One region of the Kocuria sp. MNB10 genome, then DNA from elsewhere that is predicted to be linked to it. Evidence: riboswitches for the same ligand, from Rfam matches in the RefSeq annotation. Region 1 holds a riboswitch; each other region holds the start of a gene.
The links. Region 1 has a riboswitch for S-adenosylmethionine ahead of ACW9PK_RS04315 (methylenetetrahydrofolate reductase). Riboswitches for the same ligand answer to the same signal wherever they lie in the genome.

Region 1 (3,988 bases):
CTGGACTACGACGTGGAACGCACGGACCGCTACGGCCGCACCCTCGCCCGAGTGACCCGCGACGACGACGGGTTGAACGTCAACCAGGCACTCGTCAAGGCGGGCCTGGCAACGCCCATGACCGTGGGCGCCAACAGCACGTACCGGCGAGAGATGGACAGCGCGTACAACGTCGCCCAGGCCATGCAGGTCGGTTTCTTCGACCCGAAGCAGGACTGCGCGCCGCCGGGGGAATCCGCATCCCCCGGCACCACAACTCCGAGCACCGCGAGCCCGAGCGCGACGCCGAGTCCCACCTCGTCCTCCACGCCCACTCCCACGCCGACGCTCGAGGCGCCTCCCGCGGTCGTGGAGGACGAGGTCGCCGTGGGCGATCCGGCACCCCAACCCAATCCCGCTCCGCAACCGAACTACAACTACAACCCCGCCCCCGCGCAGCCCGCGGCACCTCAGCTACCGGCCGCGCCCCGGGTACCTGCTGCCCCGCAGCTGCCGGCGGCACCCCACGTGCCCCCGGCTCCCGAGAGTGATGGCGGTTATCCCGGTTACACCGGCCCCCGGTGCTACGAACCGGGAGGAAAGGTCTGGCACCCATGCTGAGTTGCTGATGACACGCCAAGGCGCGCCCACCCGGTCGGTTGACCGGGTGGGCGTCCCTGTTTTTCGCCGCGCTTTGGTCACGCGGGTGCACCGGCGAGCCGCCGGATGCACGGCGGCCCGAACTCAGGGTTCGTGACGACCGGGGTTGGCGGTCGCGCTGCGCAAGGGGGACGGCGTCGTCGTCGGAGCGGGTGCCTGCGAGGACGCGGACCCGCCCGCGGCCGGCGCCGCGGCTATCGAGCGCGAGACCCAGTTCTCGGGTCCCAACTCGGGCATCTTCATGTCCTGCACGTCGTGGGGCAGGATGACCACGGCAGGGCCCAGGTGCCCCCGTGCGGTCCATTCAGCCCGCTTGGGAAGACGAGCGCGGCGGGAGGCCGGCGGTTCCGTCATCGTTCGTGGGCCTCGTCACGAGGCTGTGCTACGCTCGCTCGTAACAAAGGATCATGAGTCCCGGTGCGAAGCTCTGGCTAACCGGGCGGCAACCCTCCAGCTGTAGTGGGGTGCCCCAGATGAGGATCCGGCCGCCGCGCAACCGCGTGGTCGGCAAGTACGGCGCTCGGAGCTCATCCTCCGGCGTCCTAACGCCGGAGGATTTTTTATATGCCCGCACCCCTCGCAGCGTCAGAACCCGCGCCCGTGACTGGCCCGCCCACGGGGACGTCCTGGCTGGTCCGGCGCCCGCGCCGCTCCACGCTTGTCTCGTTCGAAGTGTTCCCGCCGCGGCCCACCGCGGACCCGGACACTGTGTGGCGCAACATCGACGCCATGGCCCAGGCCGGGCCGGATTTCTTCTCGGTCACCCACGGTCACGCCGGCCATCACGGCGTCTCCCGCGAGGCGCTGCGCCACCTGCGCCGCACGACCAAGACCCCGGTCATGGCGCACTTCACGTGCGGTGGCACGGACCGCGCGGGTCTCGAGCGCGCCGTGGACCAGTTGCTGGACGACGGCGTTCGCGACCTCCTCGCGCTGCGCGGCGACCCGCCCCTGGGTACCGGGGAATGGCGGACCCCAGCGGGTGGCCTGGGCCGGGCCTCCCAACTGGTGGAGCTGATCCGGGACGTCGAACGACGTCGCTTCGGCACCGGGTTCCGCCCGGGTCAGCGACCGCTGTCCGTGTCGGTGGCGTGCTACCCGTCCCCCGCGCGAGGCCGCGACTTCGAGGCGGATCTCGCGTCCCTGTGGGACAAGCAGGAGGCCGGCGCGGACTACGCGATCACGCAGGTGCTCTACGAACCCGAGGACTACGCCACGTTCCTGGAACGCGCGCGCTCGGAGGGCATCCACATCCCCGTGGTCGCCGGGCTCATGCCGCTGAGCAACCCTCAAAGGTTGCAGCGCATGACCGAGATCACCGGGGTCCGGGTCCCGGAACGCCTCACCCGGTTCCTGCGCGCCGACACTCCCGAGGAACTGCGCCACCGAGGGGTCGCGGCCACCCTGTCCCTGATCGACGACCTCATGGATCTGGGCTGCGCCGGTTTCCACCTGTACACGTTCAACCGCCCCGAGGCGGCGCTGACCATCCTGGAGCACCTGCGGGTCCGGGATGCCGCACGCGAATACCGAGGCCGCAGCCCCGCGGCCTGACCTCCGCACCAGCCCCGACCGACCCGTGAACCGATCGTGTTGGCTTCGACCGCCACATCCGGGCAGGCCGAAAACCGTTCGTAGCGGCACCACCCACGCTGACGTTCCCCTTACCCCGCCGCGCCGGAGCACACCCGTTGCCGCGGCTCATCACACCCCCTAACCGCCATACCCCACACCAGCTCCGAGGAGTTCCCATGAGCACCCAGCCCGTCCCGTTCCCCGCCGCCACGATCCTGGGCTACCCCCGCATCGGCCCCGACCGCGAGCTCAAGCGCGCACTCGAGTCCTATTGGAAGGACCCGCAACAGCACCCCGCCACCACCGTGCTGGACACCCTCGCCCGGTTGCGTGAGCGCACCGCCACGCGATTGTCCGAACTCGGCCTCACCACGGATCACGCGGTGCCGTCCGAGGGGTTCGCGGTGGACCACGTCCTGGACACGTCCCTGGCGCTAGGCGCGGTTCCCGCGCGGTTCATCGCGGACGGCTACGAGCCCGCCGCCCCGGACACGCCCCGCGGGATCGAGCTGATCACGGCGTTGTCCCGCGGCACCGATCGGTTGGAGCCGCTCGAGATGACCAAGTGGTTCGACACCAACTACCACTACTACGTACCCGAGATCGGCCCGGACACCCCGTTGCGTGCGAACCCCGAGAGCCTCGTGTCCCGCTACCGGACCACCCTCGGGACCACCGGGATCACCACCCGCCCGGTCCTCGTGGGCCCCGTGAGCCTGCTCTTGCTCTCACGCCCCGAGACCACCGATGCCGTCGCAAGTCACCCCCTGCAGCGCCTCGACGACGTCGTGGCCGAATACGCCGCGATCCTGCGAGCCCTGGCTGAGGCCGGCGTCGAATGGGTGCAACTCGACGAGCCGGCCCTCGCCGCGGACGGGTGGAGCGTGGAACGCACCGAACTCGTGGCCGCCCTCGAGAGCGCCTACACCCAACTTTCGAACGAGCAACAGCGCCCCGCGATCCTCGTGACCGTGGGCTACGGCGATGCCGGCGAGGACGCCCAGCTCGCCCTGGCCCACACGAACGTCGACGCCCTGGCCATCGACCTCGACCGCGGGGACGTCCCCGGCAAGAAGGCACTCGAGGCATGGGGCGAACGCCCCGTCGTGGGCGGCGTCGTGGGCGGACGCACCGTGTGGCGCACCGACCTCGCGCGCGCCGTCGAGACCCTGGACCGGCTGCGCGCCGCGGCCCGCGGGCCGGTGGCCGTGGGCACCGCGACGCCGCTGCTGCACGTCCCGCACGACGTCGCCCGCGAGACCGCACTGGATCCGGACGTCACCAGCTGGGTCGCGTTCGCGGACCAGAAGGTGACCGAGGTGGTCGGGCTCGCGCGCGGCGTCGAGCACGGCTGGGATGCCATCCGGGACACCCTGGACGAGGACGCCACGATCCGCGCGGCCCGCGCCGAGCACCCGGCAACTCACAAGGCCGAGATCCGCGAGCGCACCGCCGCGGTGCAGGACGCGGACCGCCAGCGCGCGGACGCCGAACAGCGCCGCGCTGCCCAGCGCGAACGTCTGCGCTTGCCCGTGCTGCCCACCACGACCATCGGATCCTTCCCGCAGACGCCGCAGATCCGCAAGACCCGGGCGGACCACCGCGCGGGGCGGATCACGGAGGCCGAGTACACGGACGCGATCCGCGCGGAGATCGCCCACACGGTGCGCGTCCAGGAGGAACTGGGGCTCGACGTCCTGGTGCACGGCGAACCCGAGCGCAACGACATGGTGCAGTACTTCGCGGAGGGCCTGGACGGTTTCGTGACCACGCA
Region 2 (3,988 bases), 610 kb from region 1:
CCACTCGGGCTGTGAGAACAGGTCGATCGTCCTGATCGGCGAGCGGTTGGCACGCGCGAGCAGTGCGGCGGAACCTGCCGTGGAGCCCACGTCCACGACCCCGGCGCGTAGCGACTCGTTGGCCTTGTTGGAACCGGCCGAGTACACCCACGTCACGGTCTGACCGTGGGCCTCGGCGACCTTCTCGAGCCAGCCCTTGGCCTTGATGATCAGGGACAGCGGGTTGTAGGTCGCATAGTCCAGGTAGATCTCGTGCGCGGAACCGCCGGCCACACCGCGGCCCGGACCTTCGCCCTCCATGACGCATCCGCTCAGGGGCAGCGCCAGCGCGGACAGGCCGAGTGCCTGCAGGGCGCGGCGTCGGGACAACTGCGCCATGCGCTCAGCGCTCCACGCCGAGCAAGGCCAACAGGTGGGCGCGCAGCGCGGTGATCTCACTGTCCTCGCGGGAGCGCGGGCGGGCCAGCTCGGGGGAGATGATCTCGGCGATGGTCGCGGGGCCCGTGGCCGTTTCCCGCGCGAGCACCACCACGTGATCGGAGAGCACCAGGGCTTCCTCGACGTCGTGGGTGACCATGAGCACGGTCGTGGGATCGGCGCGGTGCACGTCCAGCAGCAGATCCTGCATCCTGATCCGGGTCAGGGCGTCCAGGGCCCCGAAGGGCTCGTCCAACAGCAGGACCCGCGGGTTCCGTGCCAGGGCCCGGGCGAGGGATGCGCGCTGTGCCATGCCCCCGGAGATCTCCGAGGGACGGTGATTCGCGTGGTGGGACAGGCCGACGAGCTCCAACAGCTGCGCCACCCGCCGCTTCCCTTCCCGGGCGGGAGTCCCGTGGGGCAGACCCAGTGCCACGTTGCGCGCCACGCTGCGCCACGGCAGCAACCGCGGTTCCTGGAAGCCGACGGCGCAGCGCGGGTCGATCTCGCGCACCACCGAGTCGTCGATCCGGACTTCGCCCTCGCTCGCCGTGCCGAGCCCGGCCACGGCGCGTAGCAGGGTGGACTTGCCGCACCCCGAGGGGCCCAGGACGGAGACGATCTCGCCCGGACGCACCGTGAAGGTCACGTCCCTCAGGACGTCGTGGACATGCGCTCCGTGGTGTGCGGGGAAGGACTTGCCGACCCGGTCGAAGGTGACCGCAGCGGCGTCGACGGCAGATTCCGGGCGCGTGAGGATATGGCTCAATTCATCAACTCCATCGTTCCTGGCATTAGCACCTTGCCCGCGTGGGGCTGGTTGCTGCGACGTCAACGAGCCAGGTCTCTCAGCCGCTCCGGATGGGAACCACACCATTGAACGGGCCGGGAGCCCGCGGGTGCAAATCGTGTGACGCGCCGGGGCGCCGTCGTGACGTGCCGTAACCCGAGGTGTTTCCGAGGACCGGGGATCCCCGTTAGGATCGATGCCACAACGATCACGAGTGCCGACGTTTAGCCCTGGCTTGTCGGACGGCAACCCTCTCCCGTAGCGGGGTGCCCCAGGTGAGGATCGGGCCGCATGACACACCGCATGCGGCAAGTACGGCGCCACACAAGCGCGCTGGACCCGCAAGGTAGGCCGCCGTAGGTGGTGCACGGGGCGCGGGTCGTGTTCCTGCTGAGGGGCTGACCGAGATGAGCAAACGGATTTCCGTCAACGCGTTCGACATGACCTGCGTGGATCACCAGAGCTTCGGGTTGTGGCGTCACCCGCGGTCCCGGGCCACCGAGTACAACACCATCGAGTACTGGACGGGGCTGGCCAAGCTGCTGGAGCGGGGCAAGTTCGACGCCCTGTTCCTTGCGGACGTGGTGGGCATCTACGACATCTACAAGAACTCCGCGGCTCCGGCCGTGCGTGACGGGGCCCAGTTCCCGGTCAACGACCCGTTCATGCAGGTCTCGGCCATGGCCGCCGTGACCGAGCACCTGGGCTTCGGCGTGACGAGCGCGGTGACCTACGAGCAGCCCTACACCCTGGCCCGCAAGTACGCCACACTGGATCACCTCACCAAGGGCCGCGTGGGATTCAACGTGGTGACCTCCTACCTTCCGTCCGCTGCGGAGAACCAGGGCCTGCCGCGCCAGATTGAGCACGATACGCGTTACGAGATCGCGGAGGAGTTCCTGGACGTGTGCTACAAGCTTTGGGAGGGCTCGTGGGAGGAGGACGCTGTGGTTCAGAACCGTGAGACGGGTGTCTACGCGGATCCCACCAAGGTCCATCCCATCCGGCACAGCGGGGAGCACTTCACGGTTCCCGGAGCGGGGCTCACGGCACCGTCCCCGCAGCGCACACCGCTGATCTTCCAGGCCGGCGCGTCCTCGCGCGGGCAGGCGTTCGCGGGTAAGCACGCGGAAGCCGTGTTCATCGGCGGGTTGCGCCCGGACCTCACGCGTTTCGTGACTGACAAGATCCGCGACCGGGCTCAGGCCGAGGGCCGCAGCCGTGACGACGTCAAGATCTACGCGATGCTCTCCGTGGTCGTCGCGGACACGGACGAGCAGGCCCAGGAGAAGTACCGCGATTACTTGCAATACGTGGACCTGGAGGCCTCCCAGGCGATCATCGGTGGGTGGTCCGGCGTGGACCTGTCCCAGTTCGACGAGGACGAGGCCTTGAACTACATCAAGACCGACTCCATCCAGTCCTTCCTGACCCCGTTCACGCTGCAGTCCAAGGACAAGCAGTGGACGCGCGAGGAGATCGCCAAGCACTGCGCCCTGGGTGGGATGGGTGCGGTCCTCGTGGGCTCCGCGCAGACCGTCGCGGATCAGCTCGAAACCTGGGTGGACGAGGGCGGCCTGGACGGCATCAACCTGGCCTACCATGTGAGCCCCGGTTCCTTCGAGGACTTCGTGGAGTACGTGGTCCCCGAGTTGCAGAAGCGCGGGCGCTACCGCACCGAGTACGAGGGCACCACCCTGCGCGAGTCCCTCTACGGCGAGGGCCGTCCCCGGGTCAAGGACACCCATCCCGCTGCGAAGTACCGCGGCGCGTTCGTGGGCGAGCCCTCCGTCGCGGACACGCCGTCCCGCGAGCTGGTGGGCTGACACCTCCCTCCAACGACGACGCCGCTCGCACCCGGTCCCGCAGGTCCGGCAGGGCGGCGTCGTCGACCCCGGTCACCGTGACCGCCCCATCCCTGGCGATGGGGAAGAGAGCGACCCCGTCATGACCTTGTGTCAGCTGACGACGACCAGGATTCCCCACTGGGTTCTGCCCTGCGGCGGAGCACCTTGCCGTGGAGGCGTTCGCGGATGACGTCACCGGATCCGCAGTGCCCGGATCCGTGACGGTCGTAGGGTGGAGGAAATGCCCGTGACCCGGAGGGAACCGTGGACGAGGACCTGCTCGGAGTGATCATGCTGTCGTTCAGCACGGTCCTGGTGTGCGTCGTGACAGTGGTGACCGTCAGGGCAGCGGCCGCCGGCTCGCTCGATCGCAACGGGGCCGTGGGCCTCCGGACCCGGCACACGCGCGCGTCCGACGCCGCGTGGTCCGCGGGTCACGCCGCGGCCCTTCCGAGGGTGCGGTGGTCCGTTCCCGTGGCCGTGTGTGCCGTGGTGGCGGCGATCGTGTTGCTCGTTCTGGGGTGGCCCGAATGGGGCATCGTCGCCGGGCTGGTGGGTGTACTGCTGCAGGTCGCGGTGCTGGTGTCCGCCGTGGGGCCGGCCAACCGTGCCGCTCGGCGGGCCGCGCAAAAGTCGGCTCCAGAACCCCGCGCCTGAGACCGGGGCGCGTGAGCGGCGTCGTCGTCCCCCGATGCGACGGGCACGGACCCGTGGACAACTCGGCGTAGCGGCCTAGAGTAGTGACACAGCTCACCTGATAAGGCGACTTACACACACGCAACGAAGGAGTGGCCATGAAGGTTTTCGCGCACACGGAGCCGGGCGGAGCAGCCCAGGAACTCGAGGTGGAACGGCCCGAACTGGAAGGCTCCGCGGTCATGATCCGCGTGACCAATTCGGGGGTCTGCCACTCGGACGTGCACTGCCAGGACGG
Region 3 (3,988 bases), 590 kb from region 1:
CGTCCACACCGCGCGCAACAAACCGCGCAGGGTGGGAACGCGGTACGGGGGCATCTCCAGGTAGAACGGGAGGGCTCCGCGCCGCAGCACCGTGGCCTTGAAGATCCGGGCCACCACCAGGGACGCCAGACCACCCAGGAGGTACATGCCGAACAGCGCGGCGCCCTGCAGACCCACGGGACCCCAGCTGGCGTCCGCCGGGACGACCATGGAGATCAACAACAGGTACACGGGCAGCCGGGCCGAACACGTCATGAGCGGAGCGGACATGATGGTCGTGATCCGGTCACGCGAGGACGGCATGGTCCGCGTGGCCATGATCCCGGGGACCGCGCACGCCATGGACGAGAGCATGGCCACGAATGCGCGGCCGTCCAGCCCGCTGCGCGCCATGATCTTGTCCATCAGGAATGCCGCGCGGGACATGTATCCCACCGATTCCAGGATCGAGATCATGAGGTAGAGGAAGAAGATCTGGGGCAGGAACACCAGCACCCCGCCCACACCGCCGATCAGTGCGGTACCCACGAAGTCCGCGAAGAACCCCGACCCCAGGTTCTCGGATGCCGCCGCACCCAGGGAGTCGAAGACCCCCTGGATCGCATCCTGGATGGGGGCGGCCACGGTGAAGATGACCTGGAAGAACCCGAACATCACGCCGAAGAAGACCAGCGTTCCCCACACGGGGTGCAGCAGGACGCGGTCGATCCCCGTGGTGGCCCGCGACTCGTGCGGTGCCCGGTAGCTCGCGGCGTCCAGCACGGAACGGATCCAGGCGCCGAGCTGGGCCTGATCCCCCGTGGGCGGCGGGACGAGTGCCACGGGCCACTGGGCGGCGCGGCCCAGCAGCTCCCGGACGTCGTCGATCCCCCGGCCCTTGTGCGCCACGGTCTCCGCCACGGGCACCCCGAGCGCTCGGGAGAGGGCGGCGGTGTCGATGTCCCCGCCGTGGCCGCGCAGCTCGTCGATCATGGTCAGCACCACCGCGGTGGGCCGCCCCAGCGCGAGCGCCTCCGCGCACAGTCCCAGGGCGCGGTGCATGGTCGTGGCGTCCAGCACCACGAGCAGGGCACCGGGTGCCTCGTCGGTTTCCAGGGCTCCCGTGAGGTGGTCCAGGACCACCTGCTCGTCCGGGCTCGCGGGTTCGAGCGAGTACGTCCCGGGGAGGTCGGTGAGCGTGATCCTGCCGGCGGGGGTGGCGGCCACACCTCGCGAGCGCGTGACGGTCACGCCGGGGTAGTTACCCGTGGCGGCGGTCAGGCCGGTGAGCCGGTTGAACAGGGAGGACTTGCCGGTGTTGGGGCATCCGATCAGGGCCACCTCGGCGGCGTCCAGGGACACGGTGTTCCCACGCCCCTCGGGTGCATGACAGGTCACGACGCCGACCGGGCGAGTTCGGGTCGATCACTCACCGCCGCGGAACCGGCCACCGTGATCATGCGTGCTTGTTCCTTGCGCAGGCAGATGTCCGCGCCGCACACGCGGAACAGGATCGGGCACCCCATGGGGGCGCGTCGCACGCACGTGACCTCTTCGTCGGGGCGGAAGCCCAGGGCCTCGAGGCGACGGCGTACGGCGGGATCCGCGGCCTGCAGCACTGAGTCGACCCGTTGGGAATCACCCGGCTTCATGTCACACAGTGTCGTGCCGCTTGCCGCGACAGCGGTTTTACGCGCGGACCTCATGGCCGTGCCCCCTTTTCCTGGTGGACCCGGGTCACTCCTCCCCGCCGAATCGTGTCGGCGGATGCTCCGGGCGCATTTACTGTGCGCCTGAAATACGAGTAAGGCAAGGCTCACCTTTCCTAATCTAAGTGATTCAGAACACCGTGTTATCCGAGGTCATCGAGTCATTTTTCTGGATCAATCTCACCCGCTTTCGGGCGGCTGCGATCCGCACGGTTTGGTCCGTCACCCACGCGCGCGACACAATAGACGCACCATCCCGAGCGGCCGAGAGACCTGGATCCATGACGCCGCAGCAACCCGCAGTGCTCGGCCAACTGCACGGTGCTACCGTCAGGACCGATGGAGTGCTGCGCGGCCCCGGGCAGCTGTCGGACGGGAGCCGTACCCGGCCGACGAGGAGGACATCCATGGCCGAGCACCAGTTCGGTTTCCGCACCCGCGCCCTGCACGCCGGCGGCACCCCGGACGCCGAGCACGGCGCCCGCTCCGTGCCCATCTACCAGACCAGCTCGTTCGTCTTCAAGGACGCCGACGACGCCGCCAACCTGTTCGCGCTGCAGAAGTACGGCAACATTTACTCGCGCATCGGCAACCCCACCGTGGCGGCCTTGGAAGAGCGCATCGCCTCCCTCGAGGGCGGGATCGGGGCGGTCGCCACGTCCTCCGGGATGGCCGCCGAGTTCATCACGTTCGCCACGCTGTGTGGCCAGGGTGACCACGTGGTGGCCTCGTCCCAGCTCTACGGCGGAACGGTCACCCAGCTGGACGTGACCCTGCGTCGCTTCGGTGTGGAAACCACCTTCGTCCCCGGGACCGACCCGGCGGACTACAAGGCTGCGATCACCGAGCACACCAAGGCCGTGTACACCGAACTCGTGGCCAACCCGTCCGGCGAGATCGCCGATCTGGAGGGGCTCGCCGCGGTGGCCCGCGAGGCGGGTGTCCCGCTGATCGTGGACGCGACCCTCAACACCCCGTACCTGTGCCGCCCGTTCGAGCACGGCGCGGACATCGTGATCCACTCGATCACCAAGTTCCTGGGCGGGCACGGTAACACCCTGGGCGGCGTGGTGGTCGAATCCGGCGGCTTCGACTGGGGCAACGGGAAGTTCCCGGCCATGACCGAACCGGTTCCCTCGTACAACAACGTGTCGTGGTGGGGGAACTTCGGTGAGTACGGATTCCTGACCAAGCTCCGTTCGGAACAGCTGCGCGACATCGGGGCGTCCCTGACCCCGCAGGCCGCGTGGAACCTGCTGCAGGGTGTGGAGACCCTCCCCCAGCGCATGGACGCCCACGTGGCGAACGCGCAGGAGGTCGTGCAGTGGCTCGCCACGGATCCACGCATCTCCTACGTCAATTACGCGGGACTCGAGGACCACCCCCACCACGAACGCGCGCAGAAGTACCTGCCCCACGGCATCGGATCCGTCTTCGCCTTCGGTGTGGCTGGCACGGACGAGTTGAGCGGCCGTGAGGTGGGCGCCCGATTCATCGGGAGCCTGCAACTGGCCTCACACCTGGCCAACATCGGGGACGCCCGCACCCTCGTGCTGCACCCCGCGTCCACGACCCACCAGCAGTTGAGCTCCGAACAGCTCGCCGCGGGCGGGGTCAAGGAGGACCTGATCCGGATCTCCGTGGGTCTCGAGGACACCGCGGACATCCTGTGGGACCTGGACCAGGCACTGAGCGCAGCCAGCGGAAGGGACCGGGAGGGCGGCGTCGTCGCCCCCTCCGCCGCGCTCACGGGCGCGGCGCGCACCACCCTGGACCAGGGCAACAGTGCGGCGGCCTGCGCGCTGCCCGGAGACGAAGGAGAACAGGCATGAGCACGCAACGCACCTGGGTGGGCCCCAGCGCCCCCGAACGGCTCGGCATCCTCCGAGGCACGCGCTCGATCGCGATCGTGGGGATGTCCAACAAGCCGTCCCGTGCGAGCTACTTCGTGGCCACGTACCTGCAGTCGTCGAGCCCGTACCGCGTGTACTTCGTGAACCCCGTGCTGGACGAGGTGCTGGGCCAGAAGGCCTACCCGTCGCTCGCGGAGCTGCCCGAGGTCCCGGACCTCGTGGACGTGTTCCGCAAGGACGCGGACCTGCCCGGCGTGGCACGGGAGGCCGTAGCCGTGGGCGCCAAGACCCTGTGGCTGCAGCTGGGCTCGTGGAACGAGGAAGCGGCGGCCATCGCGGAGGACGCCGGGCTGGACGTGGTGATGGACCAGTGCGTGAAGATCGAGCACGCGCGCTTCCACGGCGGTCTCCACCTGGCCGGGTTCAACACCGGAGTGATCTCCTCGA

Region 2: it holds a riboswitch for S-adenosylmethionine, as region 1 does, so the genes downstream of both, ACW9PK_RS07085 (LLM class flavin-dependent oxidoreductase) here and ACW9PK_RS04315 (methylenetetrahydrofolate reductase) in region 1, are expected to answer to the same signal.
Region 3: it holds a riboswitch for S-adenosylmethionine, as region 1 does, so the genes downstream of both, ACW9PK_RS07030 (O-acetylhomoserine aminocarboxypropyltransferase/cysteine synthase family protein) here and ACW9PK_RS04315 (methylenetetrahydrofolate reductase) in region 1, are expected to answer to the same signal.

Annotation. Positions count from the first base shown of each region.
Region 1 covers NZ_CM133411.1:972,901-976,888, forward strand. The annotation lists gene ACW9PK_RS04305 (thermonuclease family protein) at 1-600, shown strand, start outside; gene ACW9PK_RS04310 (hypothetical protein) at 724-993, opposite strand; SAM riboswitch class IV at 1,043-1,159, shown strand; gene ACW9PK_RS04315 (methylenetetrahydrofolate reductase) at 1,240-2,193, shown strand; gene metE (5-methyltetrahydropteroyltriglutamate--homocysteine S-methyltransferase) at 2,391-3,988, shown strand, end outside.
Region 2 covers NZ_CM133411.1:1,578,696-1,582,683, forward strand. The annotation lists gene ACW9PK_RS07075 (aliphatic sulfonate ABC transporter substrate-binding protein) at 1-378, opposite strand, end outside; gene ACW9PK_RS07080 (ABC transporter ATP-binding protein) at 383-1,186, opposite strand; SAM riboswitch class I at 1,194-1,285, opposite strand; SAM riboswitch class IV at 1,414-1,528, shown strand; gene ACW9PK_RS07085 (LLM class flavin-dependent oxidoreductase) at 1,606-3,033, shown strand; gene ACW9PK_RS07090 (SdpI family protein) at 3,319-3,711, shown strand; gene ACW9PK_RS07095 (alcohol dehydrogenase) at 3,849-3,988, shown strand, end outside.
Region 3 covers NZ_CM133411.1:1,567,301-1,571,288, reverse strand. The annotation lists gene feoB (ferrous iron transporter B) at 1-1,341, opposite strand, end outside; gene ACW9PK_RS07035 (FeoA family protein) at 1,374-1,631, opposite strand; SAM riboswitch class I at 1,937-2,034, shown strand; gene ACW9PK_RS07030 (O-acetylhomoserine aminocarboxypropyltransferase/cysteine synthase family protein) at 2,096-3,520, shown strand; gene ACW9PK_RS07025 (CoA-binding protein) at 3,517-3,988, shown strand, end outside.